4 regions of the Metasolibacillus sp. FSL H7-0170 genome follow, and region 4 is predicted to be linked to each of the others. Evidence: riboswitches for the same ligand, from Rfam matches in the RefSeq annotation. Region 4 holds a riboswitch; each other region holds the start of a gene.
What was found. Region 4 has a riboswitch for S-adenosylmethionine ahead of MHH70_RS14380 (bifunctional homocysteine S-methyltransferase/methylenetetrahydrofolate reductase). Riboswitches for the same ligand answer to the same signal wherever they lie in the genome.

Region 1 (7,590 bases), 1.4 Mb from region 4:
GCAAAATGGCGCGACAAATGACCACGCAGAGCCAACATTTATTACCTCAATAAATAGCGTCGAAGAGCTACAAATCCATGATGTACCATGCTTGCAATTTGTATTACATAATACAAGCAAAGATAGTTTTGATATACGTGTCTTTAATACATTGACCAACGCTTGGGATGCACATTTAGAGCTGGTGATAAAGGAGCGGGAGCAAGCATGACAAATACAAGCTCAATACTAGAGGGTGGGACATTTCGCCCAATCTATACCATCGGCTTATTAGATGCCCTTTAGAGCATAAGCTACATCTGGTGCTATTAATGTAACGAAGCAAAAAGAGCGTATTTTGCGTGCTTTTACGAAGTTTCGTCATGATAATTGAAAGAAATTAAATGGAAAGCATATTGCAAGCATCTTTTTTCCACTTTCGTTATAGTAACTAGTGAGGTGATAATCATGTTGAAAAATATACCGATCTCTGTGTTAGATTTAGTGTCTGTGAGTGAAGGTCAAACTACAACCCAAGCATTTGAACGCTCTCGTCGTTTAGCTATTTTAGCCGAGCAGTTAGGCTATAAACGTTTTTGGGTGGCTGAGCATCATAATAGCCGTTCCATCGCAAGCTCAGCCACTTCTGTTGTCATGAGTTATTTGGCTAGTGCAACAAAGGAAATTCGAATCGGTTCCGGTGGAATTATGCTACCTAACCATGCACCATTAATTATTGCCGAGCAATTTGGAACACTTGATGCAATGTTCCCAGGTCGAATCGATTTAGGCTTAGGTCGTGCACCCGGTACAGACCATTTTACAGCAAGGGCACTACGTCGCCGTGATGCTGAGGACTTTGAAGATAATATTGAGGAGCTAGAGCGCTTTTTAGCAAAAGCACAGGAATCAGATTACATTAAGGCTTATCCTGGATTTGGTGCAAATGTGCCAATGTGGGTGTTAGGCTCAAGTTTATTTAGTGCAGAACTAGCTGCTCGCCGTGGTATGCCATATGCCTTTGCAAGTCATTTTGCCCCTGACTATTTAATGCAGGCAATTGATATTTATCGTACACAATTCCAGCCTTCTGAGCATTTACAGAAGCCGAAAATGCTCGCTTGTGTCAATGTGATGATTGCCGATACCGATGAAGAAGCTCAAAAATTGGCAACAACTTACTATCAGCTTTTCTTAAGCATTATTCGTCGCACACATGATTTACTTCAGCCACCTGTAGACAATATGGATGAAATATGGACACCATTTGAAAAGCAGGCAATTATGCAGCAACGTCAATATATGTTCGTTGGTGACCAGCAATCAGTCAAAGCACAATTAGAAAAATTCGTTGCAGACACAAAAATAGATGAATTAATGGTAACTGCTTCTATTTATGATGAAGAGGCTCGGACAAAGTCATTTACATTGTTGAAGGAGCTTTTTTAAACCCTATTGTCAAACCGCAACACACATGCTACAATATATGAAAATTAATAAATCTTATCAAGAGAAGCCGAGGGACATGGCCCGTTGACGCTTCAGCAACCTCTAATATTTATTAGAAAGGTGCTAATTCCAGCGGGGATTGTCCCCGAGAGATAAGAGTGAACGGATTTGATTACGAAAACCCTCTCATTCTCTTTACTGGAATGAGAGGGTTTTTGCATTACCTTCTCTAGCTGATTCAACCATGCTTCAAAAGATAATTGATTTGTTAATTCAAGAAATGGGGGAAGCGAAGTGCCAATTAATATTCCGAAGCAATTGCCAGCAGGCGAGCTATTAAGACAAGAGAAAATTTTCGTAATGGAGGAGGACCGTGCGAGAACACAGCAAATCCGTCCGTTAAATATTTTAGTTTGTAACCTAATGCCAGAAAAAGAGAAAACGGAGTTGCAATTATTACGTTTGTTAGGAAATACACCATTACAAGTGAATGTGACATTTTTAAATACAGCGACATATGAGTCAAAAAATGTTTCAAAATCGCATTTACAATCGTTTTATACGACATTTAACGAAATCAAACACCGCCGATTTGATGGGATGATAATTACAGGCGCACCAATTGAACGAATGGAGTTTGAGGACGTTATTTATTGGAAAGAAATAACGGATATTATGGAATGGGCAAAATTAAACGTCACATCGATTATGAATATATGTTGGGGCGCTCAGGCTGCCCTCTACCATCATTATGGCATTGGAAAATTCGAGTTACCGAAAAAATGCTCTGGTGTCTATTCGCACGTCATTACAGATTTAACTGTCGATTTAGTGCGTGGCTTTAGTGACGAATACGTAGCACCACATTCAAGACATACATCGGTATCGATAGAGGAAGTTCGCGCGCATCCAGATTTACGCTTACTTAGCTATTCTGATGATGCTGGTGTCTTCATTGTACAGTCTAAAGACAACAAGCAAATTATGATTACAGGTCATTTAGAATATGACGCGACAACGCTTGCAGATGAGTATGAGCGAGATGTGGCAAAGGGAGATAATGTAGAAGTACCGATTAATTACTTTCCAAATGATGATCCTACTAAAGCGCCGAAAAACACGTGGCGTGCACATTCACATTTATTGTTCTACAATTGGCTGAACTATTACGTATACCAAGAAACACCATATAAATGGGATTTTGTTGAGGAAGAAATCGAATATCATATTTAACAAGCTAGTTGAATGCTAGAGGACGTAATTTAATTTAGCATTTATATTAAAGCGATGGAGCCGTCTCAAAATGAATTTTCAGACGAATTCCATCGCTATTTATCTTGATTTAGGCTTTTTTATACTCATAAGCTAATTCATCGAGCTGTTCATCCACACTTACATATAAATCATGCTCATTGAAAAACCATTCATCATTGCGTTCGATATAATAATGAACACCTTCAACAACTGTGTCTACGCCAATTTCATGAGGGAATTCGCGGTTCATACCGAGTGAAAAGCCTTCATGAAAAGGGGAAGAACCACCGTATCTTGCATAAAATCGTACATAATCTCCTTGTTGTACTTCCATTTCTTTTTGAAACCAATTAATCGCTGCATCTGTTAATACTATTTTCATGACAATAGCCTCCGACATACATTTATACTTATATTTTAGCGGATTTCACAGGGTAGTAACAGTAAATTGCTTTGAGAGTCATTGCAAGCGAAGATTAATTACATGCATGAGAGGTGGACTAAGGCATCTTTAGCACAATATTTTACTCGTTCGTTTTAAAAACAAAAATTGTCTGAAAGCAACACGTTATTCCGCTTTCAGACAACTCTATTGTAGTTTAAATCCATTTCACTTTCGGCTCTGTACCTGCCTTAATCCGTTTAATATTTTCTCTGTGACGATAAACGATAAACGTAAATAAAATGGCAATTAAAATAAATAAGGCAAAATCACCTGTTAATACTAAGTAAACTATGCTATAAATAAGGGCGATGAGTGCAACAATCATAGATGTGAGGCTGACCATTTTTGTAAGCTTTAGCGTAATGAAAAATACGACAAAAAGTAGTAAAAATAATGGCCATGCATATCCTAGCACAACACCTGCAGAAGTTGCTACGGCTTTGCCACCACGGAAACGCGCAAAAATAGGGAAGATATGACCTAGTACAGCGGCAACACCTAAAATTAATATGTGAATTTGCACGTCTTGGAAAAATGGCAATAAAGGTAATAGAACAGCAGCTGTGCCCTTTAAAACATCAATAATTGTCACGATTAAGCCTGCTTTTTTACCGAGAACACGAAAAGTATTCGTTGCACCTAAATTTCCGCTTCCTTGCTTTCTAATATCTGTATTATAAAAAAGCTTACCAATCCATAATGCCGAAGGGATGGAGCCAATTAAATAAGCACAAATCAATATAATGGCAGTTGACATACATGTGCTCCTTTCAAAATTGATAGTTGGTACTAATATGTTGTAATAATGATTATACACTGATTGCCTAGCAATTGAATAGTAGATTGACGATTTTTTTTGTTTTTGCAAGAATAGGCGTGTCAAAAACGTTTTTGAGACATACCTATTGAAATGAGGATAGTGACCATTTATCCCGTATTAACGGTCAGTAAGCCTCCTACTTCAAGACTTTAGTAAAATTGGGCAAAGGATAAGTGGGAGACCAACTGCCCGTAAAAGCCCGAATGGTTCAACTAACTTTCAGTAGGAAAGAGCGTCCACTGAATGAAGTTTCACTTTATTGTAACCGCCGGAGAAGCAAGCCTTATTTGTAACGAAAGCAAAGAGACAGGTACAGATTTTCTTAGCAAATATTTAATATAAAAGCTGAGATTATCCTGAAGATATGGGCTCTGAAATAAAGCATTCATTGAAAAATAGCTTGCTTAAATGGTACAATGACTATCTGTGTAGAGGTTTAGCGCCTTGACAGCTAAACTTATTCTTTGTACGATAAAAGAAAAGAACGTATGTTTGTTTTAGGGGGTATTTGTTTGGTGAAGGAACAACCAATCGCATATAATGATGATGCGATTCAAGTGTTAGAGGGCTTAGATGCAGTTCGTAAACGACCAGGTATGTATATCGGTTCAACAGACGGACGTGGGCTTCATCACTTAGTTTATGAAATAGTGGATAATGCGGTGGACGAAGCGCTCGCAGGCTTTGGTGCACACATTATCGTGAGAATACATGAAGATAACAGTATTAGCGTGCGTGACTTTGGGCGAGGTATGCCAACAGGTATGCATAAAATGGGGAAACCAACATCGGAAATTATTTTCACTGTTTTACATGCCGGTGGAAAATTTGGACAAGGTGGCTATAAAACAAGCGGTGGCTTACATGGCGTAGGTTCATCTGTTGTGAATGCGTTAAGCAGCTTTTTAGAGGTGACGATTCATCGAGATGGGCAAGTGTATCGTCAACGCTTTGAAAATGGTGGCAAGCCAGTCACATCCCTTGAGATTATCGGAAAATCAAAAGAAACAGGGACACTCGTTCATTTCTTACCAGATGCAACGATTTTTTCTGTGACGAAATTTAATTACGATACGTTAGCTGAGCGTTTACGTGAATCCGCCTTTTTATTAAAAAATTTGAAAATTGAATTAATCGATGAACGCCCAGAAGGACAGCACGAAGTATTTCATTATGAAAACGGTATAGAAGCATTTGTTGCTTACCTAAACGAAGAAAAAGATGTTTTGCATCCTGTTAAATATGTGGAGGGCATGCAGCAAGAGATTGAGGTTGAGTTTGCTCTGCAATTTAATGATGGTTATTCGGAAACAGTCTTATCCTTCGTTAATAATGTGCGTACACGTGATGGTGGGACGCACGAAACTGGGGCAAAGGCAGCAATGACAAGAGTTTTTAATGATTATGCACGAAAAATCGGTTTATTAAAGGAAAAGGATAAAAACCTAGATGGTGCAGATGTTCGAGAAGGCTTGACAGCAATTGTTTCCGTTCGTATTCCCGAGCACTTGTTGCAATTCGAAGGGCAAACGAAAGGCAAGCTTGGTACAAGTGAAGCGCGCTCTGCAGTGGATGCTGTTGTATCAGAGCAGCTTCTTTATGTACTAGAAGAAAATGCTGAATTGTCAGCATCGCTCGTGCGTAAAGCGATTCGTGCGCAGCAGGTGCGAGAGGCAGCAAGAAAAGCGCGTGAAGATGCAAGAAACGGCAAAAAAAGCAAAAAGGGCAGCACGCTTTTATCAGGTAAATTAACGCCTGCACAGTCACGCAACGCGGCGAGAAATGAGCTTTATTTAGTCGAAGGTGACTCGGCAGGTGGCTCAGCAAAGCAAGGACGCGATCGCTCCTTCCAAGCCATTTTACCACTTAGAGGGAAAGTGATTAATACAGAAAAGGCGAAGCTTCAGGACATTATGAAAAATGAGGAAATCGCTACGATTATTCATGCGATTGGTGCAGGTGTTGGTGCTGACTTCTCTGTAGAGGATGCAGCATATGATAAAGTTGTTATTATGACGGATGCTGATACAGATGGTGCACATATTCAAGTACTGTTATTAACATTTTTCTATCGTTATATGAAGCCACTTGTAGAGGCAGGAAAAGTATATATTGCATTACCACCGCTTTATAAAGTTTCAAGAGGGGCGGGCAAAAAAGAAGTAATTGAGTACGCTTGGACAGAAAATGAATTGGATGCTGCTATAAAAAAAGTAGGTAAGGGTTATATTATTCAACGTTATAAAGGGCTAGGAGAAATGAACGCGGACCAACTTTGGGATACAACAATGAATCCAGAAACGCGCACATTAATTCGCGTAACAATAGAGGACGGAGCACGTGCTGAGCGTCGTGTGACAACATTGATGGGTGATAAAGTAGAGCCTCGTCGTAAATGGATTGAAACACATGTCGACTTCGGGATGGAGGATGAGGTAAATATTTTAGAAAATGAATTCATCCATCAAGAGGGGGACTAATTAATGACAACAGAAAGATTTCAAGATTTACCTTTAGAAGAAGTAATGGGAGACCGCTTTGGTCGCTATTCAAAATATATCATTCAAGACCGCGCATTACCTGATGCACGCGACGGGTTGAAACCCGTACAGCGCCGTATTTTATATGCAATGTTTAATGAAGGCAATACACATGATAAACCATTCCGAAAATCAGCAAAAACGGTCGGGAATGTAATTGGTAACTTCCATCCGCATGGGGATTCCTCTGTTTATGATGCAATGGTTCGTATGAGTCAAGATTGGAAAGCTCGCCATATGCTCATTGAAATGCATGGAAATAACGGCTCTGTTGATGGTGACCCTGCTGCTGCGATGCGTTATACAGAGGCACGTTTATCAAAGGTGGCGGCTGAAATGCTGCGTGATATTGGTAAACGTACAGTAGATTTCGTCCCGAATTTTGATGATCAAGACATGGAGCCGACTGTTTTACCAGCGCGCTTCCCAAACTTGCTCGTAAATGGCTCTACAGGGATTTCAGCAGGTTACGCAACCGATATTCCACCGCATAACTTGCAGGAGTCGCTTGATGCGGTTTTAATGCGCTTAGACAAGCCTGAATGTACAATAGATGATTTAATGACGGTTATAAAAGGACCTGATTTCCCAACAGGTGGCATTATTCAAGGTGTAGATGGTATAAAAAAGGCATATGAAACAGGTAAAGGTAAAATTATTATTCGGGCAGCTTCTGAAATAGAGGCAATTAAGGGAAACAAAGAGCAAATTGTTATTACCGAGCTACCATACGATGTCAATAAAGCAAACTTAATAAAAAAAATAGATGAGCAGCGTTCTGATAAGCGTTTAGAAGGCATTGCTGATGTACGCGACGAATCAGACCGCAATGGTTTGCGCATCGTTATCGAAATGAAAAAAGATGTGCAAGCACAAGGTATTTTAAACTATTTATTAAAATCAACGGATTTACAAATTACGTATAACTTTAATATGATTGCTATCCATAACAGACGTCCAACATTAATGACGCTACCGCTTATGCTTGATGCCTATATTACCCATCAAAAGGAAATTGTGAGTAAACGTACAGCCTTTGATTTGGAAAAAGCAAAAGACCGCCTACATATTGTGGAAGGCTTAATGAAGGCGTTGTCAATTTT
Region 2 (7,590 bases), 980 kb from region 4:
AAGGGCGAATTAACAGGCAAGCAGTTTAGTATACTTTTAACTTCTGTTTTTTTAGGTAGTTTAATTTTAACATTTTTAACGGTATATATTTCAAAAGTTGATTTACATTGGACGGTATTTTTATACGTAGCGCCAGTAGCTGCATTAGTTGGCGCACTATTTGCGGCAGGTGCTGAGCAAAAGCTAAAATCTGTGTTGACGTTAATTTCAATTTTAGCCCTTGCTTATTTGTTAGCAGCCCCAATTTTTAATGCCGAGCAAAAATATCAATCTTCCGAAATGGAGGAGCAAGTTGAAATTCAACCGTTTGACGAAACGAAAACACCTGCAAGTGTGCCTCCAAAGTTTGCGAAAAATAAAATGAGAAAAGCCTTCGGTCAAGTACCAAATACGAGCTACTATGAGCTAGGACATCTGCAAATTCAAAAGGTCAATGGTGAATTTGTTTATATTGCACCAGTGGAGTTTTCAGGACTATTTAAGTGGTTTAATGGTAAAACGACACCGGGTTATTTCATAATGAGCGCTACAGATTCAAGTGATAATCCAAAATTTATGGCTCATGAAATGGCATATATTCCATCAGCTTACTTTAATAAAAATTTAGAGCGTCATATTCGTCTACAATACCCAACACTTATTTTCTATGGCGATGTGCAGCTAGAAATTGATGATGAGGGTGTACCATACTATATTCGCACATATGGTGATTTTATTTCTGCGCGTAATGGCTTTGATGTAAAAGGTATTGTTAAGGTCGATGCGAAAACGGGGCAGTCTGAAAAAATTGCCTTAGCAGATGTACCTGAATTTATTGATGGTGCGATTTCCCCAGAGGCTGTTAGCTTACAAAACAGCTATTACGGTAATTATGTGCATGGTTTTTGGAATAGCGTATTCGGTAAAAAAGATGTGAAAATTCCATCGGATGAAGGAACAGAGGCAAATGTGAGTCCAGTCTTTATGGAGGATGGCGAAATGTATTACTTCACTGATTTTTCCAGCCCGAAAGAGGGTGTTGACTCGATGCTTGGTTACTCTTTGACACATGCGCGTACAGGCAAGGCTACTTATTATACAGGTAATTTGGAAGAATCATATATGGATTCTCAAGGTGCGCTTGAAATTATCGAGAAAAAGTTTATTGAAAAAGAGTGGGAAGGCGAGATGCCGATTTTGTATAACTTCTACGGTGAAGCAAGCTGGCTATCCGCAGTTTTAGATTCAAATGGCTTCCTGCAAAATTACTTTATCGTATCTGCTGCTAATCCAGAAATTTCAGCATATGCTTTCACACCAAATGAGGCATTAAAGCTTTATAAAGCGGCGCTTAGTCGTGGTGGTAGTACAGTAGATGGTTCTTCTAGCGCTGAGGAAGCACAGCTTACAGCAAAGGTGCTACGTGTCTATAAAGAGCGCGTTGGTGACTTTACAATCGTTTCATTACTAACAGATACAGGGCAAAATTTCATAGTCAGCTCTGAAGCAGTACCACTTGCTATTTATTTAGAGCAGGGGGACGAAGTGACAATGACATACTATGCTACAGGCGAACAATTCCAGCCAATTAAGCAACTAACAATTAGGGGCGTTCAAAAATGCCGTGCAGTAGCCGGCATTTTGAACGCCTTCGTTTGTGCATAGAATAGATAGAGGAGTTGTCCGAAAAGTCTATTTTGTTTGTATTGAAATCAATGTTTTCATCGCTTCCCTTTTAGTGAAGAATAACGCTGCTAAAGCCAATATTCATCCCATTTTTAAAAGAGGTGTTCTCTGTTTATATATATAAACATTTTGCGAAATATCATCGCTACTGTCCAAAACATTGAATTTAATGGTGTTCCTTCTAAGTGAAAGAGTAGAGACGGAAAGCTTTTAATGTCTTGCGGAAATTAAATGGGCCTATGCAACTTTGCTTACTAAAAGACGTTTTAATTTTTAAGGAGGCGAGCGAGTTTGGAGAAAAAGGAGATTATTAGCTGGATTAAAACAATCGTGTTTGCAGTAGTATTAGCTGCTGGGATTCGTATTTTTTTATTTACACCTGTGAATGTAGAAGGTGCTTCAATGATGCCTACATTTGAAAATGAGGAAAAAGTGATTGTCAATATTATTGGACCAACCTTATCTGATTATAAGCGTTTTGATGTTATCGTTTTTGAAGCACCAACGGGTGAAAATTTTATTAAGCGTATTATTGGTTTACCCGGGGACCGTATAGAATATCGGGATGATGAGCTATTTATTAATGACGAAAAATTCGAAGAGCCTTACTTAAAGAGCAATAGGGAAGCATTAGTAGACAGCGGAAATTTAACAGGGAACTTTACTTTGGTGGACGCTTTAGGAGTGGAAGTTGTACCTGAGGGTCAATATTTTGTGCTTGGAGATAATCGCCGTAGAAGCTTGGATAGTCGAGATATAACGGTTGGCTTTGTCGCACAGGAGAAAATATTAGGTACAGTGCCAGCTGTTGTTTGGCCACTATCAAACGCGCGTATGGTTAAGGAGTAAAAAAGGGCGAGGCGTGCAAAATGCCAGCAACTGCACGGTATTTTGCACGCTTTCGTTGGTGTTACTTCAAAAAATTCACTTGGGTACAATGCAAGAGAATTTTTTGAAAATAGTAGAAACACTAGGTTCATGGGGTTTTCTTCTGAATGAAAGTGCATAACCGAAACTCAAACTGAAAGAAGGAGCTGCCTTTTAGGGCAGCCCTAAATATCTAGCGTCACATGACTGTGAAATGCTGACTAAAGAGAGAGGACTTTTGTTTTTAATCGCTGCATTCAATATTTGGTTCAATTAGCCCTGGTGCTCCGCAATATATGCCAGCATTGTTTCGTAACGTGCAGCGAGTTGCTCTGCTCTGAAGAGCTGTAGCTTGTCAAAGGCATGTTGTTGCTGCTGAACGATTTGGCGTTCTTGAGTAAATGCAATGGTAGGCTCATGCTGGAAAATATATCGTAAATGGAAGAGCTGAAGCATTGCGACCTCAGGGTTTTCTAAATTATAAGCAAATTTAATATTCCATACAGATGTATAAGAAATATATTTATTTACATAAGCAGTAGCATATTGATATTTTTCTTCATCAATATTTGATTGTATTTTTTTATGAATATCAGCAAGTATTAAATTGATTTCAGCTATTGCATAATAAAAGCGTCGCATTGATTTTAATTGTTGTCGCTCTAACGATTTCGCAACATGTCTATTCATTTGCATAGGCAAACACCTCTGAATACTTTCATGTATTGTAGGTCCATTTTATCATGATTTAGGACATGTTTCTTGCAACAAGTAACCGCAGGAGCATTTTTTTATACCGACAGCAAGATGAAGAGTACAAAAAACTTCCACTTCTACAGTAAAATCGCAAAAGACTAAATGCAAGAGCATGGGTCACTGTTATTTCCATGTAAACCCTTGCTGTGCAAGGAATTCTTTGATGTATGGACGCTTTTGCTCGATTAAATAATCTGCCATTTGTTTTGTCCATGTAGCTGTTTTTTGATTTGAAGAACGACTTGCATAATAACCTTCCATCGTTGCATCATATTCTTCTAATAATGCATCATACTTAGCCTCGTCATAGGCATTTTCATGAAGTACTGCAGGGACAGGCAAGCGTGGTTTTGTTTCATTGCGCTTTGTCGGAGTACCAATCGTCAGTGCAAATAACGGAAATACACTTTTAGGTAAGTTGAAAAGTTCGCTAATTTCAGCAGGGTTATTACGTGCTCCGCCAATATAGCAAATGCCGTAGCCCTTCGCCTCTGCCGCAACAACAAAATTTTGTGCAAATAAAGATACATCGACTACACCAACAAGTAAATTTTCTGCAGAATCTGTAACGATATCTACACCGTGTTTTTGACCCGCGGCTTGAAGACGCTTAAAGTCAACACAAAATAAGAATGATGCACCCGCTGTTTGAAATTGAAATTCATTTTTTGATAATTCGCCGAGCTTTTGCTTTTTATTTTCATCCGTAACCCAAATAACGCTATATGCTTGCACAAAATGTGAACTTGCTGCCATTTGTGCTGTTTCGATTAAATCCATTACCGTTTCGCGCGGAATTTGTTCCCCTGTATATTTACGCACGGATGCGTGATTGCGTAAAAGTTCTCTAGTATCCATTTTCATCCTCCTAATGACCTGTATTCGTATATTATTTTATACTACTTATATTAAATAACCAATCAAGTTGACTAAATGCTATTATTTTAGCGATTTGTATGAATTAATTAAAAAACAATTACGCCTTGGCTAACTCTCATTTAGATTTTTTTCGAGCTAACTGATGTGAATTAATCTAAATATTCGCGACCTGCGCTACGTTTGGTAGGCCTTCATTCAAAATTTGTGACATCTATTGAAAAAAATTAAAAAATAATAGTTGACTTCTTGGTTTACAATGCTTTATACTCAAACACAACGATGGAACATGAATCAAATACTCTTATCAAGAGTGGCGGAGGGACTAGGCCCTATGATGCCCGGCAACCGGTAAGCGACGAGCTTACAAAGGTGCTAATTCCTACAGATTCGGATTGGAATCTGAAAGATAAGGGGAGGAAAACTTGCTCATTTGCGAACCCTCTTCTTAGGAAGAGGGTTTTTTGTTTTTCTACCCTCCTCAAAAATCCATTAGCCATCGAATACATTTTAGGAGGAACATCATGTCAACACTACGACCAGAAACATTGTTATTACATGGTGGGCAAAAACCCGATCCAGTAACAGGGGCAATTGCCGTACCAATTTATCGTACAACTGCTTATGCATTTAACGATACTGCTCATGCGCAGCGATTATTTGCATTAGAGGAAGCGGGAAATATTTATTCTCGTATTATGAACCCGACTGTTGGGGCATTTGAAGAGCGTGTTGCTTTATTGGAAAAAGGAACAGCAGCAGTAGCACTTTCTTCAGGAATGGCAGCTATCTCATTTTCTATTTTAAACATTGCTGGTGCAGGAGACCATATCGTATCAGCAGGCTCTTTGTACGGCGGTACTTATAATTTATTTGCTACAACTTTGCCACGTTACGGTATTACGACAACATTTGTAGACGAGAGTGACCCGGAAAACTTCCGAGCGGCAATTAACGAAAATACAAAAGCAATTTTTGCAGAAACAATCGGTAATCCAAGCTTAAATGTGCTAGATATTGAAGCGGTTGCTAAAATCGCACATGAGCATGGTATCCCACTAATCCTTGATAATACATTCCCATCACCATATGGCTCTAATCCAATCGAATTCGGGGCGGATGTTGTCATTCATTCGGCAACAAAATGGATTGGTGGGCATGGCACAACAATCGGTGGTATTGTTGTCGATGCAGGGAAATTTGACTGGACACAGGGGAAATTCCCAGGCTTCACAGAGCCTGATACAACATATCACGGCATCCGCTATGGAGTTGATACGGCAACTGCGGCATTCGCTACAAAATTGCGCGTGCAATTGCTGCGAGATTTCGGGCCAACATTAAGTGCAGATTCAGCATTTAACTTTTTACAAGGGTTAGAAACGCTTCATTTGCGTGTAGTAAGACATAATGAAAATGCCGCAAAAGTAGCGGCTCATTTACGTAACCACCCATTCGTGGAATATGTAAACTATAACGGCTTTGAAGATACTGTATCGCATTCATTGGCGAAAAAGTATTTGAAAAATGGTTTTGGCTCTATCATCACTTTCGGTATTAAAGGTGGTAGAGAGGCTGGGCGAACTGTTATTGATAGTGTTAAACTCTTCTCGCATGTAGCAAATGTGGGCGATGCACGCTCGCTTATTATTCACCCAGCATCTACAACACATCAACAATTATCAGCAGAAGAACTTAAAATCGCTGGTGTATCAGAAGAGCTCATTCGCTTATCAATCGGCTTAGAAGCAGTGGAAGATATAGTGGCAGATTTGGACCAAGCGTTAGCATTAGCAGCAAAAAATGCTTAACCTATAGACAAACGCTTGAATACTCATTTGTATAAAGTATCTATATGGTTTTGTTAGATTGTTGCTAAAAATAGGCTGTAGACTGCATCATTTCGCAGTCGCAGCCCCCTACTAAAATATAAAAACTTAATACCTAGTATTTTTATAAGAATTATTGACTTCTTGATTTTTCTCAATTATAATAAAACCAATCTACTTGCAGGGAATTGAAATTCTTTCAATCTCCAACGGATGTTACAGGATGTTGCGATTTTAAGTAAACTTCCACCAAAAATATTGGAGAAATCTGGGTGGTAGTAAACCGAAGCGTAATTGATAAAATAGGATAAATCAAAGGAGTGTTGAATATGGGACGTACATATAGTGCACAAAACATAGCATCTTATATTGTGTATGAATTAAATGAGACATACACCTTCATCAATTCACAAGCAATTCAATTATTATTAGCAAATGTTGAAATGATGTGGATGAAAGTGTTTGGGCATAGTGCGTTTTCAGAATCAACATATGATTTATTAAATGGGTACATTGTAAAGGAAGTATATGATGCGTATATCGAGCATGGAAATGACCACATTAAATTGCCAGCGAAAGAATGGTTTTTACGCTATGGGGAGTTTCAGCTTGTTCACCGCACATATGCAGTGCCTGCATTTACAGCATTAGAGGAAAAGATTATGCAATCCATTTTGGAAAACTATCGCCGTCAACAATTAACAGAAGTTAGTTGAAATCTTCCTTATTATAATAGAAGAAATTCCCCCATTTCTTTTATTGATATATAACCTACGGGGCTGTCTTGAAAGTCATTTCTTTCTTGGCAGCCCCATTTCTATATTATTTGAATGTTTGGTGACCTCTCTAAAAAAACAAATGTCTGTTTAGGGTAGAATTTTCTTGTAATATCATAAGTATTGAGCTAGAATCACTATATATAACGAGAACGATATAACAAATAAGTCGTGGTTTTTTGCAGAAAATATATAAAATACACAATTTGATTTTGTAAAAAGCCTAAGATTCACTTGATTAGTTGTGAAAGGAAATTTGGAGGCGAAGGTATAGTGTCAAAAGTGAAGGCAGCCATTCTCGGTTTTGGAACCGTGGGGCAAGGAATTTATCATATACTAAAGGAAAGGCAGCAGGAGCTCCAACAGAAATTAGGGGTGGAGCTCGAGGTTGTAAAAATATTAGTTACTGATGCGAGTAAAGAACGTGTAGCTAACACAATGCATTTGATGACGGAAAGTATAGAGGACGTATTGGCAGAGCCTGGATTACAAGTTGTTTTCGAAGCGATTGTAAATGAGGAGCCAGCGTTTTCCTATTTAAAGCGCGCAGTCGAGCATAGATGCCACGTTATTACGGCGAATAAGGTGATGTTTGCAAAGCGTGGGCAGGAGCTTGAGCAACTTGCTAAGGAGCATGGTGTATATGTAGGGTATGAAGCCTCTGTAGCTGGTGGCGTACCTGTTATTAAGACATTAAAAAATGTGCTGTTAGTAAATGATGCCGAACGAATTCAAGGTATTTTAAATGGAACAACGAACTATATTTTAACGAAAATGCGTATAGAAAATGTATCCTTTGAGGAAGCTTTAAAGGAGGCGCA
Region 3 (7,590 bases), 740 kb from region 4:
CTTTATAAATTTGCGCCAAAGTAGATTCAACATAAGCTGTTGCGGCACCAATAAAGGCAATAGCCCACATCCAAAATACAGCACCAGGTCCCCCCATACCAATCGCAGTTGCTGTACCTGCGATATTACCTGTACCTACGCGTCCTGATAAAGCAATAGACATCGCTTGGAATGATGAAATACCCTTATCAGATTTCTCCCCTTTGAACATCAACACAAACATGTCTTTAATAAGGCGTACTTGTAAAAAACGAGTAATAATCGAGAAAAATAGTCCAACTAGCAAAATAGCATAAATAAACCATGGTCCCCACAAAACATCATTTAAAAAACCTACAACTGACTCCATCAAAATCCCCCTTTGAAACAATGTATTATTTTGAAATTTACTATATTACATATACATTTTTTATGCAATACATTTTTTAAAAGATTCTAAATATTTCGTGTCCCAAAATTCTGAAAAGTTAGATTCCATAAGCCTTTAAGCTAAAAAAAGTATACTAGAAATACATCTAGCATACTCAATTTTCATCTATTAAATATTTTAATAAAGCGTTTCCAATGCCTATTTTTCAAATAAAGTCAACATTGTATGTAAAGTATTTTCACATGACACAACCCGCAAAATTTATTATCAAATAAATATTTTATTCTAGTATTTTTACATCGTTAAATTATATAGCCTAACGAGCGCAACACATTATTCATAAAATCTTTTGTGTATAAATATACTTCTTCTCTTTCCATTTCAAAATATAAACTGTGCTGACAATCCGACCATTCTTTATATTGAAAATGCGTTAATGGTTGTTGTAATAACCAATTTTTTGATACTTGTATATCGGTAATTGAATCCCTTTCTCCCGTCATCATTAAAATAGGTAAATTCGGAAATTTCACTTCTACATTTTTTAAACGCTTCAGTAGCTGTTGCAAATCTTTATACCACTTTACTGTAACAGTTGTATTATGAGGAACATCATCCTTTAGCTCCTCATATACCTCATAATTTCGAGACATCCGTTGCATCGTAATATCATGCTGAAGCTTGACACTAGAAGTCAACGCACTAATACTTGTTAATGCATTTGACATTTTACCAGGCTGTAGCTTGAGCTGTAGCCAAGGCGACACAAATATGGCGCCTGCACATTCTAATTTCTTTTTTTGTAAAACATTCATTAATACTGTTGCACCTAAACCATTCCCTATAACAAATACAGGTAAGTTTTCAGATAACCCTATTTCTACCAACTGTTTTACATAGTCCTCATATTTAAAAAAATCCTCATCATGGTAGCCTCTATTCTGTGCCTGTTCTCCATGGCCTGGCAAATCTCCCATTACAACGTGAAATCCTGCACTACGCAGCTTTTCAATGAGCCAAGCATACCAGCGATGATGCTCATATGCACTATGGACAATTGCCACAACTGCCTTTGGCTGCCCATCAGCCTCCCATTTCCACATTGCAATCCCTCCTACATTCTAAAACTTAAATTTATTGTTATCCTACTGTCGCTCATTATATACATTTATCCTATATTAACACTGAAGATTCATTATATCTTTTATTACGATTGCTACAATAGATTCTTCTATTATAATCGGTTTTTTAAGCATTGTTTAAATTTTATTTTCTATTTTTCTCTACTTTTGATACGATGGTTGCATAGTGTGTATAAAGAAAGGAAGCGTTTTTATTATGATTTACCCATATAAAGGAATACTACCCAAAATTGATTCCTCTGCATTTATTGCAGATTTCGCTACGATAACAGGCGACGTTACAATTGGAGAGGAATCGACAATATGGTTTAATACAGTTATTCGTGGTGATGTAGCAGCAACAATTATTGGCAAACGAGTTAGTATACAAGATTTGAGCTGCATACACCAAAGTCCAAATAACCCTGTAATTATTGAAGATGAAGTAACGGTTGGTCATCAGGTGACATTGCATGGCTGTACCATTCGCAAACGAGCACTAATCGGCATGGGCTCAATCATTCTTGATGGAGCTGAAATTGGAGAAGGTGCGTTTATTGGTGCGGGCAGTCTCGTTCCCCCAGGTAAAAAAATACCACCAAATATGCTCGCAATGGGGCGTCCCGCAAAGGTCGTACGCGAAGTAAATGCAGAGGATCGTGAAGACATGGATCGCATTATTCGTGAATATGTAGAAAAAGGCCAATATTATAAATCATTGCAAACAAATATGTAAAGGGACTTTACATATTTGTTTGCGACGAGGATAGTAACAATTTATTGTTACTACCGCAGGAGCACCCCCTCCCTTGCGACGAGGATGTTGACTATTTATTGTCAACACCGCAAGAGCACCCCCTCCCTTGCGACGAGGATGTTGACTATTTATTGTCAACACCGCAAGAGCACACCCTCCCTTGCGACGAGGATGTTGACTATTTATTGTCAACACCACAGGAGCACTCACTTCATTTGCATCTGGCACCTTGCTATCGCTATAAATAAGATTTGTCACTACACTTCCGCTCTGAATCTATATAAAAAAAGAGCTGTCTGAAAGCAGCACGTCTGCCTGCTTTCGGACAACCCCTTCACTATTATTTCACTAATAATGCTGCTTTTTCCTTTAATACGTCTGCTTTATCTGTTTGCTCCCAAGGTACATTCAAATCTGTACGACCGAAATGTCCATAAGCTGCAGTTTGTTTAAAGATTGGTCGGCGTAAATCTAACATTTTAATAATACCTGCTGGGCGTAAATCAAAGAGCTCACGGACCCATTCTACAATTTGAGAAGATGGCACTGTTCCCGTACCAAATGTATCTACAGCAATTGATACAGGCTGTGCCACACCGATTGCATAAGCAAGCTGTACTTCTGCACGGTCTGCTAAACCAGCAGCAACGATATTTTTTGCCACATAACGCGCTGCGTAAGCCGCAGAGCGGTCTACTTTTGTCGCATCCTTACCTGAGAATGCCCCACCACCATGTCGCGCATAGCCTCCGTAAGTATCCACAATGATTTTGCGACCTGTTAAACCGGCATCGCCCTTTGGTCCACCGATAACAAAGCGACCTGTCGGATTAATAAAATATTTTGTTGCTTCATCTAATAGCTCAGCTGGTACAACTGGTGCAATTACAACACGCTTTAAATCTGCTTGAATTTGATCCAATGTTACTTCTTCATCATGCTGTGTTGAAATAACAATTGTATCTACACGTACTGGTACATTATTTTCATCGTACTCAACCGTTACTTGTGTTTTTCCATCTGGACGTAAATATTTTAGTTCACCTGATTTTCGCACTTCTGTTAAACGGCGCGCTAGCTTATGCGCCAAGCTAATTGGTAGCGGCATTAGCTCTGGTGTTTCGTTACATGCATACCCAAACATTAATCCTTGGTCACCTGCACCAATTGCTTCAATCGCCTCGTCTGACATTGAGCCTTCACGTGCCTCAAGAGCTTGGTCTACGCCTTGTGCAATATCAGGTGATTGTTCGCCAATTGCTACAAGCACTGCTAAGTTTTCAGCATCGAAGCCATATTTACCACGCGTATAGCCAATCTCTGCTACAGTGTCACGTACAATTCCTTTAATATCTACATAAGTAGAAGTCGTAATTTCTCCTGCCACTAGTACTAGTCCTGTCGTTACCGTTGTTTCACATGCTACACGAGCATTTGGATCTTCAGCTAAAATGGCGTCCAAAATTGCATCTGAGATTTGGTCGCAAATTTTATCTGGATGTCCTTCAGTAACACTTTCAGATGTAAATAGTCTACGATTTGTCATTTTGTTTCCTCCTATAGTTCCTGCGAATATGATACGGTACTCCTTACCCATGTCAAGCTTTTAAGCGATGCTTTAATATAATAGAAGAGTATTTCATCCATTCTTTATCAAACTTCGCCACTTCGGCTTTTACAGACAGTTAATGATTCACTACACTTTTGTGCATCAATCGTTTTCATAATGGCTGCCCATGAATATGGAATCAACTCAAACCATTACCGCCTCTTAACACAAGGTTTTTGAAAGGTATAGTCATAAAGAAAAGTTTTATCATCGTCTTAAGTTTAAGGCTGTCTTGCTGTTTAAGCATTTATCTATATAATAGTGAGCGTTGCGAATCGTTTCAAGCGCAGTGCTAGACAGCTAGTTTGTCAACTAGGTTTTTCAATGATGAACTTTTTTAGGCAATAAAAAAACCTTTCACTCATAAGCATGAGAGAAAGGATTGTATTTTCGTTCCCTTTCACTCTTATCGTTCAAGGAGAAAGCTCCTTGCATCAGGTTGGCACCAACGCATGATGTGAAAAGTCATGCAGGTTGCCGGGCTTCATGGGGCCTGACCCTCCACCAGCTCGGGATAAGAGTATCCGTTCAATTTCATATAATACATAATTTTTTTTGCGCTGTCAAATACTATACACATCCATTCATTTTTTCCGATTTACCGACTAAAAATTTCATAAATTTCTCTCGAATTAGTATAGACTATTTCATTTAATGTGTTATACTTTTTGTAGTTAAAAGAAATGAATTCCCACCAAACTTGGGAATATTATAAATAAAAGGATGGTTTTAAGCGATGAATTCAGTAGAAATTGCAAACGAACTGAAAGATTTATTAAACGGTACAAATATTCATGTTCAACTTTCTGTTCCACAGTTAGTAGAAAAAGCAACATCTCGTGGAGAAGCAATTCTAACTGTTGACGGTGCATTACGTGCTGAAACAGGCAAATATACTGGTCGTTCTCCTAAAGATAAATATACAGTAGAAGAAGAAAGCACGAAAGATAAAATTGACTGGGGAAAAGTAAACCGTCCAATTTCTTCTGAAGTGTTTGAAAAACTATATGTAAAGGTAGTTAATTATTTAAAAGAACGCGACGAGCTTTTCGTATTTAATGGTTTTGCTGGTGCAGATAAAGATTCACAAATCGGTATTAAAGTTATTAATGAATATGCATGGCATAATTTATTCTGCCATCAATTATTTATCCGCCCAACTGCCGAGGAGCTTGCTACACATACAACAGACTTTACAATTGTTTCTGCACCAAACTTTAAAGCAGATCCAACTGTTGATGGAACAAATTCAGAAACATTCATTATTGTTTCATTAGAAAAGAAAGTGATTTTAATCGGTGGTACAGAATACGCTGGTGAAATGAAAAAATCTATTTTCAGCATTATGAATTATTTATTACCAGAGCAAGATATTTTATCAATGCACTGCTCAGCAAACGTTGGTGAAGCGGGCGATGTCGCTTTATTCTTCGGCTTATCTGGTACAGGTAAAACGACTTTATCAGCAGATAGCGACCGTAAATTAATCGGTGATGACGAACACGGCTGGTCAGACAATGGCGTTTTCAATATTGAAGGTGGTTGCTATGCAAAAACAATTAACCTTTCAAAAGAAAAAGAACCTGAAATTTATAATGCGATTCGCTTCGGCTCTGTATTAGAAAACGTTATTGTAGATGAAAATACACGTATTTGCAACTATGACGATGGTTCGTTAACAGAAAATACGCGCGTAGCTTACCCGATTGAGTATATTGAAAATATCGCAAAGCCTTCTGTAGCAGGACACCCACAAACAATCGTGTTCTTAACTGCAGATGCATTTGGTGTATTACCTCCAATCTCAAAATTAACAAAGGAGCAAGCGATGTATCATTTCCTAAGCGGCTTCACATCGAAGTTAGCAGGTACAGAACGTGGCGTAACAGAGCCAGAACCAGTATTCTCAACATGCTTCGGTTCTCCATTCCTACCGCTTCCTGCAACAGTTTATGCAGAAATGTTAGGTAAGAAAATTGATGAGCACGGCTCACAAGTATTTTTAGTAAACACTGGTTGGACTGGTGGCGAATATGGCGTAGGTAGCCGTATGAAGCTTTCTTACACACGCGCAATGGTGCGTGCTGCTATCGAAGGTAAACTAAGCGATGTTGAAACAACACAAGATGCAGTATTCGGCTTACACATTCCAACAGCAATTGAAGGTGTACCGTCTGAAGTATTAAACCCTCGCGATGCTTGGGCTGATAAAAATGCTTATGATACAAAAGCTAAGCATTTAGCAGGTCTTTTCAATGACAACTTCCAAAAATTCGAGAATGTTTCGGAAGCTATTTCAAAACAAGGCGGTCCATTAGTTTAATATACTAGTAAAAGAGACGTCTGAAAAAGCGTGCGAAAGCACTGCTTTTCAGACGTTTTTTTTTTATTAAAACAATAAAAATATAACTCGATTTAAAAGGTTGTCAACACTAAATTTAATGCTTTTTCGTAAAATACTCGTTTAATTTTATTAAAATTTGACTATCCTCTCCTTATAAGTATTGGAGGAGATGGAACATGGAACATTCAGATACGCAGACACATTCCCCTTCTAAGCTTTCACCTGATGCCCATCAGAAACCACTATTTACTTCATTACAACATACGATTGATACAATACAACAGGCTGTTGGTTATAGTGATGATGTGATGGTGCGACAACTTTTTATCGGAGAATCAACTAAACAATCTTTAGCTATTGTTTATATAGATGGCTTAGTTAATAAAGCAGATATCACAAATACATTGTTGGAGCCCATCATGGGATTATTAACAGACCAAATTGAAGAAAATATTGAAAAAACAACTGATTTTTTAAAGCAATACTGCTTAACGATTGGCAATGTCCAAGAAATACAAAAATTTGCAACGCTCTACAGTGCGCTTTTCAATGGGAGCGCCATTATCATAGTGGACGGTTTAGCGACCGCACTTGCGACGAATATAAAGGACCCTAAAGACCGCCCTGTGATGGAGCCTGCAACAGAGTCTGTTATACGCGGACCACGTGAATCCTTTACTGAAACATTGCGTACAAATACAGCGCTCATTCGTCGTAAAATAAAGAACCCTAATTTATGGGTTCAAAGTAAAATTATTGGCGATGTTACACAAACAGATGTAGCAATTATCCATATAAATGGTATTGCCAATGATAAAATTGTTCAAGAGGTATTTGACCGACTCAATCAAATTGATATTGATGGTATTTTAGAAGGTGGTTATATTGAATCATTAATTCAAGATGCTCAATTCTCATTGTTTCCAACGATGTATACGTCAGAGCGTCCAGATGTTATTGCAGGGGAATTGCTTGAAGGAAAGGTAGCTATTTTAGTGGATGGCTCACCATTCGTACTCATCGTACCTTCTTTGATTACATCGTTTTTACAATCGTCTGAAGATTATTATTCAAATGCTCTCGTTAGCTCTCTCATTCGAATATTAAGATTTACAGCTATTCTTATTTCATTAGTTGCACCTTCCTTATATGTAGCGGTTACAACATTTCATCATGAAATGCTACCGACACCATTACTTATAAGTATTGCATCACAGCGGGAAGGTGTGCCTTTTCCTGCTGTAATCGAAGCATTGTTAATGGAGCTTGCCTTTGAAGTTTTACGTGAAGCTGGGCTACGCATGCCACGCACAATCGGACCAGCTATATCGATTGTTGGTACATTAGTTATTGGTGAGGCGGCCGTTACAGCAGGTGTTGTTTCAGCCG
Region 4 (7,590 bases):
ATGATATCTGCCCCTGCTTCTAAATAAGCACGGTGTATTTTGTGCAAAACATCCGGACGTGTTAGAACAAGATTTTCGTTACAGCCATCTAACTCCTCGCCCCCAAAATCATCATATGTTAAATTTTCATTTTGCAGCATTGTGCCCATTGCACCATCAATTATTAAAATGCGCTTTGCTAATTGTTCCTCAATCGGATGATTAAACATTTGTTTTAACTCCTTTTTGTGCATCTACTTGTTTCACATAATCCATTAATTGTAGTGTCATATCATAGCGTAAAAACGGTGTAATTAAGTAAATACCGTTGAAGTATTCACAGGCTGTATCAAGTAATTCCTGCGCAATCGCCACACCTTCAGCGGTTGCTCTCGCCTTATCATCACCGCAAGCTTCCATACGCGCTAGCGCTTCATCAGATAATTTAATACCTGGTACCTCATGATGTAAAAACTCCGCACTCTTAAAGCTCGTTAATGGCATAATACCAATATAAATTGGCGCTTCTAAATGCTTTGTCGCCTCGTATATTTCAATAATTTTTTCCTTCGTGTAAACAGGCTGTGAAATAAAGTAATCCGCCCCATGCTCGATTTTTTTCTCTAAACGGCTTACCGCACGGTCCAACACCCGCACATTCGGATTAAAAGCTGCCGCGACAGAAAAATTAGCCTGTTTACGCAATGGCTTCCCTGAGAAAGAAATTCCTTCGTTTAACTGTTTAATCAACGAAATTAGCTCCATTGATGATACGTCATAAACGCTTGTTGCCCCGGGGAAATCCCCAACTTTTGTCGGGTCACCTGTCACCGCTAAAATATCGTGCAAGCCAAGTGCATCTAAGCCCATCAAATGCGATTGTAGCCCGATTAAATTGCGGTCACGACATGTCAAATGGGGCAAAGCACGAACCCCGTGCTGCAATTTTAAAATAGAGGCCATCGCAATATTGCTAATACGCGGTGAAGCAAGGGAATTATCGGCCATCATCACTACATCTGCCCCAGCTTCATAGAGCTCCTTTGCCCCCTTAACAAAACCATCAATTTCTAAATGACGTGGCGTATCCAATTCAACAATAACCGAACGTTCGCGCTTTACTTTTATATGTAAAGGCTCCTCGACAGGCGGCTCTGGCACACGCACAAACTCTATACTAACAGGTTTTATTTCTTTTTCAGTCAAAGGTGTGACACCTGCTAAACGCTTCTTCACTGCCTCCACATGCTTTGGCGTCGTACCACAGCAACCACCAATTAATCGAACACCTTGACCAACTAACTCTACAGCCGCACGTGCAAAATAATCTGCCTCCGACTCATACACAACGCGCCCATCCTCTACATCTAGTAGAGAAGCATTTGGATAAGCAGAAAGAAAGGCGTGCTCTGGCAATTGCACTGTTTCCATCGCTTGAATGGAGTGATACGGTCCTAAGCGACAGTTCATACCGACAACATCTGCTCCAAGTGCATCAAGCTGTGTCAACGCATCATTCAAACGCATTCCGTTTTGTAGGATACCCGGCTCATGCATCGATAATTGGGCAATAAGCACTTTATCAGTTAATTGGCGTAGCATATTAACAGTCGCTGCTAATTCCTCAAAGTCATAGTACGTTTCAAGCAGCAATCCATCTACCCCACCTGCTAACAAACTTTGCGCTTGCTCTTGAACCGCCACTAAAATCTCCTCTAATGTCGCGTCACTTTTTCGAATACCGCGCACACCACCAATCGTACCAAGCACAAATTGCTCACCTGCACCAACAGCCGCCTTCGCTAGCTTCACGGCTGCCTCATTAAATTCCTGCACTCGGTCCTCATAGCCATAACGCGCTAATTTAATAGCGTTTGCCCCGTACGTATTCGTTTGAATAACATCTGCTCCAGCAGCAATATATTCACTATGAATCTTTTCTACAATTTCAGGTCTTGTAATATTCATTTCCTCATGACAATAATCCAATCCATATGAATAAAGCAGCGTACCAATTGCACCGTCCGCCGTTAATACTCTAGTTTGTAATGCTTCACGTAGCCCCATTTTATATCCTCACTTTCCTAATTTCACCTTGATTCTAGATTTTCATCTACTCAAGGCTATAGTTTTGTATATTTGCAAAAATCAAAAAAGCCTTCTCTAAATGTATATTTAAAGAAGGCTCTACTTGTTCACGTCGTTCCTTCTCATCTGTCGGTATAACACCTGCTGGATTTAGCACCTGACATCATTGTTGGTTGCTGAAGCTTCATTGGGCCAGTCCCTCTGCTTCTCTCGATAAGAAATTTTGAATATTTATTAAATTCTTATTGTTCATTATAGAGTAGTGTATCGCATTTGAGAAGTGTTTTTTACGAAACATACGAAATATCCTACTATATCGCTATCTATTCTTGCTTATTCTAGCAATTACCTTCGCTGCTGTATGGCGTCCGTTTTGAATACATGCGCCGATACCTACACCATAATAAGAGCAGCCTGCAAGCAGCATGTTTGGGTAATGTTCTGCCATTTCCTTCTCTACCGCTTTTAGGGCATCTCGATGTGCAAGGTCATAGCGTGGCATTTTATCAATCCATTTTGTAATATTTACTACGCTCGGCTTGTCATCAATATTTAAGCTCAGCTTAATATCCTGTAGGGCAATTTCCGTTAGTTGCTCATCTGACATAGTTGCAAGCTCCTCATAGCGGGGATTGCTATCTTTATAAAATAAACGTACTAGTAAATTGCCGTTCTCTGATGTATGTGCCCATTTACGACTCGTCCAAGTAGAGGCATTACATTGCAAGTCGCTATTATGCGAAACAATAAAGCCCGTTCCATCCGCAGGTAAAACAGAGTCTGACACATTAAATCCAGCATAGAGTGTAAGAGCAGAGCCATTTGTAAATTGTTTTAAATGATATGTCAACTGCTCATTTGTTAACAATTGCCTCACTGTTTCATTCGGTACTGCTAAAACAGCTATATCCGCAGCAATCATTTGTCCAGTATCTAGCATAATTTTATAATGCCCGTCATGCCTCGCAACCGATGTCACTGCTACCCCTTTCATAAACTCCACCTGTGGTAAGCTTTCTTCTATGCGATAAATAAAAGCTGACATCCCCCGTTGGAACGAAATAAACTTTTTATCTGCTGCTTTTTCAAATTGTTCGCGATGCGCTTTAAAGCCAGCCATAATACTACCGTAATTATTTTTATAATCTACTAAATAAGGCAAGGTCGAGGCAATTGACAATTCATATAAATTACCTGAATAAACCCCTGCTAAGACGGGCGCAATTTGCTTTTTAACGATGCCTTCACCTAAAAAATATTCCAAAAACTCACCAATAGAGCTATCCTTTGTAAAACGGTCATTTGCAATCTCCGCATCCTGTAAAACGCGCTGTTTTTCATCATCTGTCAATAATGTACTAGCCATTAAAGACTCCTCGCTCATCGGAATACCAAATGTAGAGCCCGCTGGAATAGCATGTAACTCATTATTTGTATGAATATATGAGATTCCTGTCGCATTATAAACAAGCTCATCCTCAAACTGCACTTCACGTACTAAATCAAGCACTCCCGGATGGCGTGCCACAATTGAATCCGCACCTGTTTCCATAATGAACTCATCGATTTGCTGAGAGCGAATTTTTCCACCTAATTCCTGATTTCCTTCTATAAGAACAAGCCTTGCATCGATATTTTGCTCCTGTACCTGTCGTGCCAAGTAATGCATTGTAGAAAGCCCTGTAATACCGCCACCAATAACTACAATCGTTTTCATTGTTGTCTCTCCTTGCTAAACGTCAATTTCTCTTATTTTTAGTATAGCTGTTTTTACGTTAAATTTCAGATTCGTTCTGTGACAAAAATGATAAGTTTAGCCGAAAAGCTATAATTCACCCGACTAGCCAATATTTGCGCCCGTAAACTATAAAAATTCACAAGATTCGTTGCTGATTTTGCCTGCAAATATGCTTGATTTGCCCATAAATTTTCCCAATGTAGCTAAGCAAAAAAGCCGATTCGTCACACAAATTGTGGAACAAATCGACCTTTTAACAATAATTAACTTTTATACAAGCTCTTTCGCAACTGTTGCTAGCGAATCGACGGAGTGTGAGACCTCATTAAATGCAGCTCCTAAATCATCGATGACTTGTCCAATAGTATGGACTTCTCGTCCTACTAGACTATTTTTTTGCTGTTGCTCTTCCATTGCTACTAAAATTTGTGTAAATCTCTGCGCAGTTTCTGACAGACTTTGCTCGCCTAAAGCAACTGCGGATTGAATGCGCTGCATAGATGACAAAAGCTTTTCCGTCTGAATATTAGAGCTTTGTAAAAGAGTCGCAACATTCTTAGTAGATAGCTTCGTTTGCTCCGACAAATTTCGCACTTCGCCTGCTACAACGCTAAAGCCTTTTCCCGCCTCACCTGCACGTGCAGCCTCTATTGCAGCGTTTAAAGAAAGCAAATTAGTTTGATCTGCTATGCTAGTTACAATCGCTATGATGCCTTCCATTTCCCTAGAAATCGTGACTAACTCATGAATATCTAGCGCAATTTCATCGACGGATTGAATAATTTTCTCCATTTGCTGCAGTGACCGGTTAATTTGATCATTCCCATCATTAGCACAACTCGTTGCATTACTAGATATTTGCAATGCTTGCTCAGCATAATTCACAACCCCCTCAGATTGCTCATGTAGCTGGCTAACAGCAGCCGAAGTTTGATCTGCAACAGCTACCAAATTTTCTGTAGCCTCTACAATTTGGCAGCTTATATATTCTTTTTGCTCCTCATGTTTAATCTTAGTTTGCTGAACTACGTTTTCAAACTCCTCTAACACAATTTGCTGTTCAAAATTTAATATTTTTGAAACTGCCCGCAATGTAGCAAATTGGTCTTTTGGATGTTCAACCTCTTGTTCTACAATTTCCATTAAATTAATAAATAAGTTTTGAAATGCGCCTATATAGTACTTTGTCGGCAAACCGATATGCACATGTACCTGTGCAATTCGTTGACGCTTTAAAAAAAATTGCTCATCAATTTGACCGCTAAACATCTCGCGAATATGTTTTTTCAACGTCTTTTTTAATCTTTCTACAGAACTATTATCATCAATAATTTTTGTTAAGCTTGGCTCCATACCGATGGCATCGTAAAAATAATCAACAATGGCCTCAATATTTTCCTCCACATATGGCTGAAACGCTTTTAAAAACTTCAAATCATCGTCTGTCATTTGCAGCATTTTTATTTGCTTTGCGATTTTAGAACCTTGGTCTATACGCATTTCAACAGCAAAATGATTGAGATGCATACGTTCATTCTTCTCTTTTTTTCTCAAGAACATAGCAACACCTACTTCTATTATTGTTTTTTATCGATTTCCTCTCTTAATGTGTGAATTTCCACTTGTAAAGCTTTTGAACGCTTATCGAAATAATAGATTCTATCTGCTGCGCGATTTAGGCCTGTATACTCGACTGCTGTCATTTTTACTACATCCTCACAAAATAAACGTAAAGTGCGAATACCCGCCTCCATTTTTCGCACCTCTTTACCGAATGTAATAATACCGTCAGTTGATGCTTGGTCTTTTTTAAGCTGACGTTTATGTGTGAAAATCATTTGATCTAAATGATGAAAGCGTTGCTGTTGCCTTTCCTGCATTTGTTGAAGCGTGACGTTATGTTGCTGTTGATCTTTACTATAAATACTATGTTCAGGTACCCTTAGCTGCTCCATAATTGTACACAGTGCTGTAATATCCTCCTGCTGCTCCAATAAAACTCTTTGTAAATCACGTGTTTCCTGATTCCCTACATCTTGTATTGAAAGTTGCTCGCTCATATTATCACATCCAGACTGTCTTAATTTCATTTATTTAAAGTATAATAATACAGTACTTTAGACAGGGAGCAGAAGTTTGCACTTACTTGAATTAACTATGCCCAAACATGCTTTTATAATCTATTTCACGTTAAATCGATTTTTTAAACATTTTACCTACTATGTTTATTTACAATAATTTTTTAGTATATTATACCCCTTATCAAAAAACTAACCAAGAGTTCTATAGTATCTATATATAAATATTTAAAAAGGACTTTTGAATTACCAAACAGGTAATGTTGACTATTTCACTTTTGCTGCTTGATGCCATCTTCGTGCCTCTTGTTCATTGCGTGCAACAATTATACCACTTTCGTAATGCTGAGCTAGCTGTAACTTCGCCTCTGTATCACCGAGTAGTGCTGCTTGCTTAAAATAATGAATTGCTTTTACTCCATCTTGCATGCCGAACTGTGGCTCCGCAAAAATATAGCCCAAATTAAACAATGCATCGATATGATGTACTGTAGCTGCCTTTAAAAAAAATGCAATAGCCTTTTGTAAATTGTACTGCTGTCCTAGCGAACCTTCTAAATAAACCATACCAACACGGTACTGGGCCTCTACATATCCACCGTTTGCGGAGCTTAAATAATAATGGAATGCACGTTCTTCGTTTATTTTCGTTGCTAAGCCCTGCTCATGCATTATGCCTAACGTAAACATTGCCTCCACTACACCCGCCTCAGCTGCCTTCCTAAACCAGTAGAAAGCCAATTGTTCGTCTACTTCTACACCTTCCCCATTCAAATACATATCCGCCAAGTTATTGGCGGCATCAGCATGATTTTGCAACGCTGCTTTTTTATAATAATTCAATGCTTTATGCTCGTTTTCCTCTACGCCAAGCCCTTCAAAATAATAATTGGCAAGCTCATATTGTGCCTCTGCCTCATCTTCTATTTGCTGTAGCCATAATACTTTCTCTTTGTGCCAGCCATTGTCTCCATAAAGCTGCACTAGTTTATAAATGGCTTCCCGCTCACCGCGCTTTGCCATCTCTAATTGCTTAAACCAAAAAGCTTGCTCATCTTTAGGTAGTTTGGTAATTAATTTCTCTTGCTGAAACAAATTGGTCACCTCATTTGCCTTGTTGCTCGTGTAATAATGATTCAATTAAAAAATTTTTAAAATCATTTGCCGCTGGTGAAAGATAGCGACTTTTCACCCATGAAAGCCCTATTTTTCGATAACATGCTGGTTCACTTACTCGTATTTTCTTTACATTAAATTGGTCAAGTCCCTTCACATTTGGAATTAATGAGACACCAAGCCCTGAGCCAACAAATCCTGCAACAGTATGCATTTCTTCAGCAGAGAAAGTTGTATTTGTAGTAGTTCCAACCGATTGAAATAATGTATCGACCATTTGTCTTAGCGAATTCCCTCGTTTAATTGAAATAAATGGGTCGTCTTTAATTTCAATTAACTTTATAAAGTCCCGCTCTGCTAAAGGATGATTTTCTGGCACAATAACAAAAAGCTCCTCGGTCCAAAGCTCTACCCAATCAATTTCTAAAAGTTTCGATTCAATTTTTTGCGATAAGCATAAATCAATATCCCCATCCTCTAAAAGCTTTAATAAACGTAGCGATGCTGATTGTGTTAAGGTAAATTGCATATTCGGATATTTTTTTGAGGTTTGCGCCATAAGCTCTGGTACAACCTCCATACCAAGCGTAT

Region 1: another riboswitch for S-adenosylmethionine. It lies ahead of metA (homoserine O-succinyltransferase); the one in region 4 lies ahead of MHH70_RS14380 (bifunctional homocysteine S-methyltransferase/methylenetetrahydrofolate reductase).
Region 2: another riboswitch for S-adenosylmethionine. It lies ahead of MHH70_RS09620 (O-acetylhomoserine aminocarboxypropyltransferase/cysteine synthase family protein); the one in region 4 lies ahead of MHH70_RS14380 (bifunctional homocysteine S-methyltransferase/methylenetetrahydrofolate reductase).
Region 3: another riboswitch for S-adenosylmethionine. It lies ahead of metK (methionine adenosyltransferase); the one in region 4 lies ahead of MHH70_RS14380 (bifunctional homocysteine S-methyltransferase/methylenetetrahydrofolate reductase).

The regions. Positions count from the first base shown of each region.
Region 1 is NZ_CP151964.1:555,767-563,356, reverse strand. Features, by position in the region: gene MHH70_RS02590 (nucleoside-diphosphate sugar epimerase) at 1-211, shown strand, start outside; gene MHH70_RS02585 (LLM class flavin-dependent oxidoreductase) at 448-1,428, shown strand; SAM riboswitch class I at 1,480-1,587, shown strand; gene metA (homoserine O-succinyltransferase) at 1,723-2,661, shown strand; gene MHH70_RS02575 (hypothetical protein) at 2,771-3,064, opposite strand; gene plsY (glycerol-3-phosphate 1-O-acyltransferase PlsY) at 3,282-3,884, opposite strand; gene parE (DNA topoisomerase IV subunit B) at 4,436-6,427, shown strand; gene parC (DNA topoisomerase IV subunit A) at 6,431-7,590, shown strand, end outside.
Region 2 is NZ_CP151964.1:2,079,397-2,086,986, reverse strand. Features, by position in the region: gene MHH70_RS09640 (hypothetical protein) at 1-1,644, shown strand, start outside; gene lepB (signal peptidase I) at 1,957-2,514, shown strand; gene MHH70_RS09630 (hypothetical protein) at 2,806-3,228, opposite strand; gene nfsA (oxygen-insensitive NADPH nitroreductase) at 3,412-4,146, opposite strand; SAM riboswitch class I at 4,466-4,580, shown strand; gene MHH70_RS09620 (O-acetylhomoserine aminocarboxypropyltransferase/cysteine synthase family protein) at 4,689-5,975, shown strand; gene MHH70_RS09615 (hypothetical protein) at 6,323-6,709, shown strand; gene MHH70_RS09610 (homoserine dehydrogenase) at 7,043-7,590, shown strand, end outside.
Region 3 is NZ_CP151964.1:3,797,475-3,805,064, reverse strand. Features, by position in the region: gene MHH70_RS17915 (alanine/glycine:cation symporter family protein) at 1-349, opposite strand, end outside; gene MHH70_RS17910 (alpha/beta hydrolase) at 673-1,473, opposite strand; gene MHH70_RS17905 (gamma carbonic anhydrase family protein) at 1,709-2,227, shown strand; gene metK (methionine adenosyltransferase) at 2,589-3,794, opposite strand; SAM riboswitch class I at 4,261-4,378, opposite strand; gene pckA (phosphoenolpyruvate carboxykinase (ATP)) at 4,594-6,180, shown strand; gene MHH70_RS17890 (spore germination protein) at 6,378-7,590, shown strand, end outside.
Region 4 is NZ_CP151964.1:3,054,557-3,062,146, reverse strand. Features, by position in the region: gene metH (methionine synthase) at 1-209, opposite strand, end outside; gene MHH70_RS14380 (bifunctional homocysteine S-methyltransferase/methylenetetrahydrofolate reductase) at 202-2,046, opposite strand; SAM riboswitch class I at 2,187-2,287, opposite strand; gene hemG (protoporphyrinogen oxidase) at 2,387-3,784, opposite strand; gene MHH70_RS14370 (globin-coupled sensor protein) at 4,076-5,365, opposite strand; gene MHH70_RS14365 (hypothetical protein) at 5,383-5,865, opposite strand; gene MHH70_RS14360 (tetratricopeptide repeat protein) at 6,151-6,978, opposite strand; gene MHH70_RS14355 (LysR family transcriptional regulator) at 6,989-7,590, opposite strand, start outside.